DNA from 3 places in the Xanthobacter versatilis genome. Region 3 is predicted to be linked to each of the others. Evidence: predicted binding sites of a transcription regulator. Region 3 holds the regulator's gene; each other region holds the start of a gene.
The links. Region 3 encodes HrcA, which represses chaperone genes, less so after heat shock. Its sites were predicted from a motif close to GTTAGCACTCNCNNNNNGNGAGTGCTAAC; they were not measured.
Positions count from the first base shown of each region.

Region 1 (2,264 bases), on a different contig from region 3:
GCGGCAGGCGGGATAGGCCGAGCAGGTGCGGCCCTTGAGGACGCCTGCGGCAGCCAGCATCTGCGCGCCGTGGCAGATGGCGGCCACCGGCTTGCCCGCGTCGAAGAAGTGGCGGACCGCGGCGATCACCTCGGGATAGAGCCGCAGATATTCCGGCGCGCGACCGCCGGGGACCAGCAGGGCGTCGTAGCTGGCAACATCCACCTCGGCGAAGGTGGCGTTGAGGGCAAAGAGGTGGCCCGGCTTCTCCGTGTAGGTTTGATGGCCCTCGAAATCATGAATTGCGGTGGCGATCTTGTCGCCCGCCTTCTTGCCGGGGCAGACGCCATGCACCGTATGCCCCACCGCCAGCAGCGCCTGGTAGGGCACCATGATCTCGTAATCCTCGCCGAAATCGCCGACGATCATCAAAATGCGCTTGCCCGCCATTGCCTTCTCCCCTGCTGCGCCGGCGCGCGAACGCGGCCGGCGTCGAGGGAGCAAGGTTAGGACGCGCATCGTCCGCCGGGTGTTATCCGGTTGCGACAGCCGCCGGCGCCGGGCTGGTCAGTTCAGGAGGAACATCCCGTCCACGGTCCGCAGCTCCGCCGGCTTGATGAGCCCGCTATGGGCCACCCGCACCGAATGAAGCCGGCCCTCGATCTCCCGCTGCCAGAACTCAAGAAACCTGTTGAGTTCCGGAAAACGCGGGCAGAGGTCGTATTCCTGCCAGAGATAGGTCTGAAGAAGCGCGGGATGGTCGGGCATCCGGTACAGGATCTCGGCCGTGGCGAGACCGTAGCCCTCCATCTGCAGGACGAAATCACGCGACACCTTGGACGGATGGGACACCATGGGGCACACCTCCATATCCCTGTCCCGGAACGTCTCGCCGCCAGTGTGGAGGCCGTCGGGACCAGACAACTGCATTGTCGGCTCCAAAGTTTCGGACGGCCAAGGCTAAAGATTGGTTTCTGTCTGCAAAAACAATGTTCTAGCAGCCTCGGGCCAGGACTGCTGACAGCCCCATTGATGAAGGGGTGGGCGCACAGAAATCAGGCGGGGTCCTCCCCCATCCTTGATTTCATTCGGATTTCGGCCCTGCTAGCACTCCGCACCTGCGAGTGCTAAATTTTTTCCGCACCCCCTTGCGGGACGAAAACCGCGGTCTTAGATCGCGGTCGGGCCGGGTGCTCTTAGGCCCGGCGCCTTGAATTGAAGCATCGAACCGGAGGTTTCCCGATGGGTTTCCGTCCTCTGCACGACCGCGTGGTTGTGAAGCGCATCGAAGCCGAGCAGAAGACTGCCGGCGGCATCATCATTCCCGACAGCGCCAAGGAAAAGCCCCAGCAGGGCGAAGTCGTCTCCGTGGGCCCGGGCGCCCGCAACGAGAAGGGCGAGCTCGTCGCCCTCGACGTGAAGGCCGGCGACCTGGTGCTGTTCGGCAAGTGGTCGGGCACCGAGGTGAAGATCGACGGCCAGGATCTCCTGATCATGAAGGAGAGCGACATCCTCGGCGTGCTCGAGACTTCGGCTAACGCCCAGAAGGCCGCCTGAGTCAGCCCGGCTGACCGCGGTTTTCATCCACACCCCCTCTTCCGTCCCAATCTGAAGGAGCAGGCCACATGGCTGCCAAGGACGTAAAATTCTCCGTTGATGCGCGCGACAAGGTTCTGCGCGGCGTCGATATTCTCGCCAATGCCGTGAAGGTCACCCTCGGTCCCAAGGGCCGCAACGTGGTGATCGAGAAGAGCTTCGGCGCCCCGCGCATCACCAAGGACGGTGTGTCGGTGGCCAAGGAAATCGAGCTTGAGGACAAGTTCGAGAACCTCGGCGCCCAGCTGGTGCGCGAAGTCGCCTCCAAGACCAATGATCTGGCCGGCGATGGCACCACCACCGCTACCGTGCTGGCCCAGGCCATCGTCCGCGAGGGCGCCAAGGCGGTTGCCGCCGGCATGAACCCCATGGACCTGAAGCGCGGCATCGACCTCGCCGTGGACGCCATCGTCAAGGACCTGGCCTCCAACTCGCGCAAGGTGACCTCCAACGACGAGATCGCCCAGGTCGGCACCATCTCCGCCAACGGCGACGCCGAGGTCGGTAAGTTTCTCGCCGAGGCCATGAAGAAGGTCGGCAACGAGGGTGTCATCACCGTCGAGGAAGCCAAGACCGCCGAGACCGAGCTCGACGTGGTCGAGGGCATGCAGTTCGACCGCGGCTACCTCTCGCCCTACTTCGTGACCAACGCCGACAAGATGCGCGTTGAGTTCGAGGAGCCCTACATC
Region 1 covers NZ_JBAFVB010000002.1:313,991-316,254, forward strand. The annotation lists gene V5F66_RS05120 (DJ-1/PfpI family protein) at 1-429, opposite strand, end outside; gene V5F66_RS05125 (usg protein) at 547-834, opposite strand; gene groES (co-chaperone GroES) at 1,222-1,536, shown strand; gene groL (chaperonin GroEL) at 1,605-2,264, shown strand, end outside.
Region 1: the regulator HrcA is predicted to act here: its motif matches at 1,083-1,111, upstream of groES (co-chaperone GroES).

Region 2 (2,264 bases), on a different contig from region 3:
GTCGGTGATGTTCACCTGCGGCATGTATGATTTTGCCGGCAACTGGGCCTTCGACGTGGGCGTGCCGGCGAAAAGCGGAGTGGGCGGCGGCATCCTCGGCGTGGTGAACCGCCAATTGGGCATCGGCACCTATTCGCCGCGCCTGGACGCCAAGGGCAATTCGGTGCGCGGCATCTCGGCCTTCCGCGACCTCGCCGAAGAGATGGGGCTGCACGTGTTCGACCCCACCAACCGCGGCTCGTCCCTGCTCAGCGCCTATCGGCGCTGAACCGGCTTTTGCGCTCCAGCGCGGCAGGGAAGGGCTGAAGGGGAAACGGCCGGCTCAAGGCCGGCCGGATCAGGCGTGCGGCTCAGGAGCAGCGCACGTAGACCATGGTGCCGTACCGGCGGGCGACCTCGGGGTCGAGCCACTTCAGCACCAGCACGTTGCCGTCGAAGCGCACCACCTGCCGGTCGCGCTCGCCGCCCGCCGGGTCATCGGGGGGGCCGATATAGGTTGGGCCGCCGGCCACCTGCTTCGACACCACTTCGGTCAGCTTGTTGTCGTCGGCGAGATACATCATGACGCCGCCATTGGTGCCGGCGGTGATGACATAGGGGTTGGAGCACTGGGCCCGCGCCTGGTTCTCTGTCCGGGTGGCGTCGTCGGGACGGTGATAGGCGGCCAGGCCCCAGCGGCCCACCAGGCGGTCGGGCGGGATCGGGCTGGTGAATTGCGGGCGGGCCGGGGGCGGCGGCTCAGTGGGGCCGCTCGCGCAGCCGGCGAGGGTCAGCGCCAGTCCGGTTATGGCAACGCCCAGCAGGCCGGCGCGCCGCGTGGCGCCCACATGCGACTTCGATCCCGCAAACATCTTCGTCATGTGATTTCCGAGGCCTCCCGCCGCCTGGGATCCGTTGTCCGATCGCCCGCCATACCAGCCGGTTGCACCGACCATACCGGCTGGCGCCGCCCGCGTCGATGCCGCCGCGCCCCGCGAATCGCGAAGGTTCGGCGCCAGTGTGCCGCAAAGCTAGACCATGTGGGTTACGGCTTTCCTAGCTGTCCTTTGGGGCAGCCGGTCGGATCTCATGCTGCAGCGCGCCTTGACGGGGCGGGGTGGCCCGCTTATCTCCGCTGCGAGCTTGGCACTCCACCTTGGAGAGTGCCAGAACCGGCGGGCCAGAGGCTCGCGTCCCTCGGAGAGGTAAAAACAATGTCCTTCCGTCCCCTGCACGACCGCGTCGTGGTCAAGCGCATCGAAGCCGAGCAGAAGACCGCCGGCGGCATCATCATCCCCGACACCGCCAAGGAAAAGCCCCAGGAGGGCGAGGTGATCGCGGTGGGCGCCGGTGCGCGCGACGAGGCCGGCAAGCTGGTTCCCCTCGACGTGAAGGCGGGCGACCGGGTGCTGTTCGGCAAGTGGTCCGGCACCGAAGTGAAGATCGACGGCCAGGACCTTCTCATCATGAAGGAGAGCGACATCCTCGGCGTCATCACCAAGTGAGTGGTGTTGCTGGTTGAGTGTCGCTGCCGCGTGCGGGTTTCGCCAAGTGATGCCAGGTGATGGCGGCCTGAACGCACCCCATAATCCCAGAATTTAGGAGGCCGTAATGGCTGCCAAAGACGTAAAGTTCTCCGGCGACGCTCGTGAAAAGCTGCTGCGCGGCGTCGACATCCTCGCCAACGCGGTGAAGGTCACCCTCGGCCCCAAGGGCCGCAACGTGGTGATCGAGAAGTCGTTCGGCGCCCCGCGCATCACCAAGGACGGCGTCACCGTCGCCAAGGAGATCGAGCTGGAAGACCGGTTCGAGAACCTCGGCGCCCAGCTGGTGCGTGAGGTCGCCTCCAAGACCAACGACCTCGCCGGCGACGGCACCACCACCGCCACCGTGCTGGCCCAGGCCATCGTGAAGGAGGGCGCCAAGTCGGTCGCCGCCGGCATGAACCCCATGGACCTGAAGCGCGGCATCGACCTCGCCGTGGCCGCCGCCATCGCCGACATCCGCGCCCGCGCCAAGAAGGTCTCCTCCTCCGCCGAAGTCGCGCAGGTCGGCACCATCTCCGCCAACGGCGATGCCTCCATCGGCGAGATGATCGCCGGCGCCATGCAGCGCGTGGGCAATGAAGGCGTCATCACCGTCGAGGAAGCCAAGACCGCCGAGACCGAGCTCGAAGTGGTCGAAGGCATGCAGTTCGACCGCGGCTATCTCTCTCCCTATTTCATCACCAATGCGGAGAAGATGATCGCCGATCTGGAAGAGCCCTATCTCCTCATCTTCGAGAA
Region 2 covers NZ_JBAFVB010000001.1:265,342-267,605, forward strand. The annotation lists gene glsA (glutaminase A) at 1-268, shown strand, start outside; gene V5F66_RS01095 (hypothetical protein) at 351-851, opposite strand; gene groES (co-chaperone GroES) at 1,194-1,484, shown strand; gene groL (chaperonin GroEL) at 1,591-2,264, shown strand, end outside.
Region 2: the regulator HrcA is predicted to act here: its motif matches at 1,122-1,150, upstream of groES (co-chaperone GroES).

Region 3 (2,264 bases):
GGTCTTTTCCGCCGTGCCCTGGATCTCGACGATGCCGCCGGTGCCGGTCATGACGAAATTGGCGTCAGTCTCGGCCACCGAATCCTCGGCATAGTCAAGGTCGAGCACCGGCGTGCCGTTGTAGATGCCGCAGGACACCGCCGCCACGTGGTCCTTGAGCGGGATCTCCTTGACCATGGAGCGCTGACGCATCCAGCTCAGGCAGTCGTAAAGCGCGATCCAGGCGCCGGTGATGGCGGCGGTGCGGGTGCCGCCATCGGCCTGCAGCACGTCGCAGTCGAGGGTGATCTGCTTCTCGCCCAGGGCCACGAGATCGGTGACCGAGCGCAGCGACCGGCCGATCAGGCGCTGGATTTCCTGGGTGCGGCCGGACTGCTTGCCGGTGGTGGATTCGCGCCGCGTGCGATCGTGGGTGGCACGGGGCAGCATGGAATATTCCGCCGTCACCCAGCCCCGGCCCTGGCCCTTCAGCCACGGCGGCAGGCGCTCTTCCAGCGTGGCGGAGACGAGCACATGGGTGTCGCCGAACTTCACGAGGCAGGAGCCTTCCGCGTGGCGCATCACGCCCCGTTCAAAGGAGACCGCGCGCATCTCGTCGGCGGCGCGCTTGCTGGGGCGCATGGGACTTACCTCTTGTCTGGTCATCGGGCGCCCCTTTTAGAGCATTTTCGAGCGAAGTGGAGACCGGTTCGCGTGAAGGAAATGCGGCAGACGCCGAAGAGCGAACAGCTCCCGTGTACGGGGCCCGTTCCTGCGAGGGACGGCGCGAGGGAAGCAAAGCCCTTCCCGATGCGCGACGGCGCTTGTGCAGTGCCCCCGTGATGGACACATAATACGTGTCCCGGGGCAGTCCCGGTTCAGTGGAAAGCGGTGATCCAGTGGCGCTCGATCCGTTCCAGCCCCTGTCGACCGGCGGCCTCGCGCAGATCGATCAGCGCGCGCGGGAGATCTTCCGCCAGATCGTGGAAAGCTACCTGGCCACCGGCGAGCCGGTGGGCTCGCGCAATCTGTCGCGCCTCATCCCCATGACCCTGTCGCCGGCCTCCGTTCGCAACGTGATGGCGGATTTGGAGACGGCGGGCCTCATCTATGCCCCCCACACCAGCGCCGGCCGCCTGCCCACCGAGCGCGGCCTGCGCTTCTTCGTGGACGCGCTGATGGAAATCGGCGACGTGAACGAGCGCGACCGCACCAATATCGAGACCCAGGTGATGGCCGCCGCCAAGACCACCACGGTGGAAGGCGTGCTGCAGGAAGCCTCCGCCATGCTCTCGGGCCTCGCCCGTGGCGCCGGCGTGGTGACCGCCACCAAGACCGACCCGCGTCTCAAGCATGTGGAATTCGTGCCGCTGGAGCCGGGCCGCGCCCTCGTCATCCTCGTCTCCGAGGATGGGCAGGTGGAAAACCGCGTGCTGCCCTTGCCGCCGGGCCTGCCCACCTCGGCGCTGACCGAGGCCACCAATTTCCTCAATGCCCGCATCCGCGGCCGCACCCTCGGCGATGCGCGGGCCGAGATGGAGAACCTGCTCGCCGAGCTGCGGCTCGACCTCGACGCCCTCACCGCGCGGGTGGTGGAGGACGGCCTCGCCTCCTGGTCCGGCGAGGAGCCGGGCGACCGCAAGCTCATCGTGCGCGGACAAGCCAAGCTGCTGGAGGACCTGCGGGCGCTGGAGGACCTGGAGCGCATCCGCCTGCTGTTCGACGACCTGGAGACCAAGCGCGAGGTGGTGGACCTCTTGGGCCGGGCCGAGGAGGCGCAGGCCCTGCGCATCTTCATCGGCTCGGAGAACCGGCTGTTCTCGCTGTCCGGCTCCTCCACCATCGTGGCGCCCTATCGCGATGGCCAGGGCCGGGTGGTGGGGGTGCTCGGGGTCATCGGCCCGACCCGGCTCAATTACGGGCGCATCGTGCCCATGGTGGATTTCACCGCCCGGCTGGTCAGCCGCGTGCTCGGCGCGCCGGGGGTGGACGCCGCCTGAGCCGATCGGCCCGGCGGGCGAAACTGTCGGGGGCAGTCCGGCGCCGGTTCTCGCGCAGTCTTGATTTTTGGCGCCGTGGCCCCGATATCCGCGTTGACATTAGGCATTTGCCCCTGCGGGGGCGACATTCATGGCAGGGGATAACCGGATGAGCGAGCAGAAGCGCGCGCCCGAGACCGGCGGCGACGCAAGCGAAAACGGTGTGAACGCGGGCGTCAACGAAGCGACCGCCGAGGCCGAAGCCCTCGCGACCGCCGACCAGGAGATCGGGGGCGACTTCGCTGC
Region 3 covers NZ_JBAFVB010000011.1:70,357-72,620, reverse strand. The annotation lists gene rph (ribonuclease PH) at 1-621, opposite strand, end outside; gene hrcA (heat-inducible transcriptional repressor HrcA) at 861-1,979, shown strand; gene grpE (nucleotide exchange factor GrpE) at 2,128-2,264, shown strand, end outside.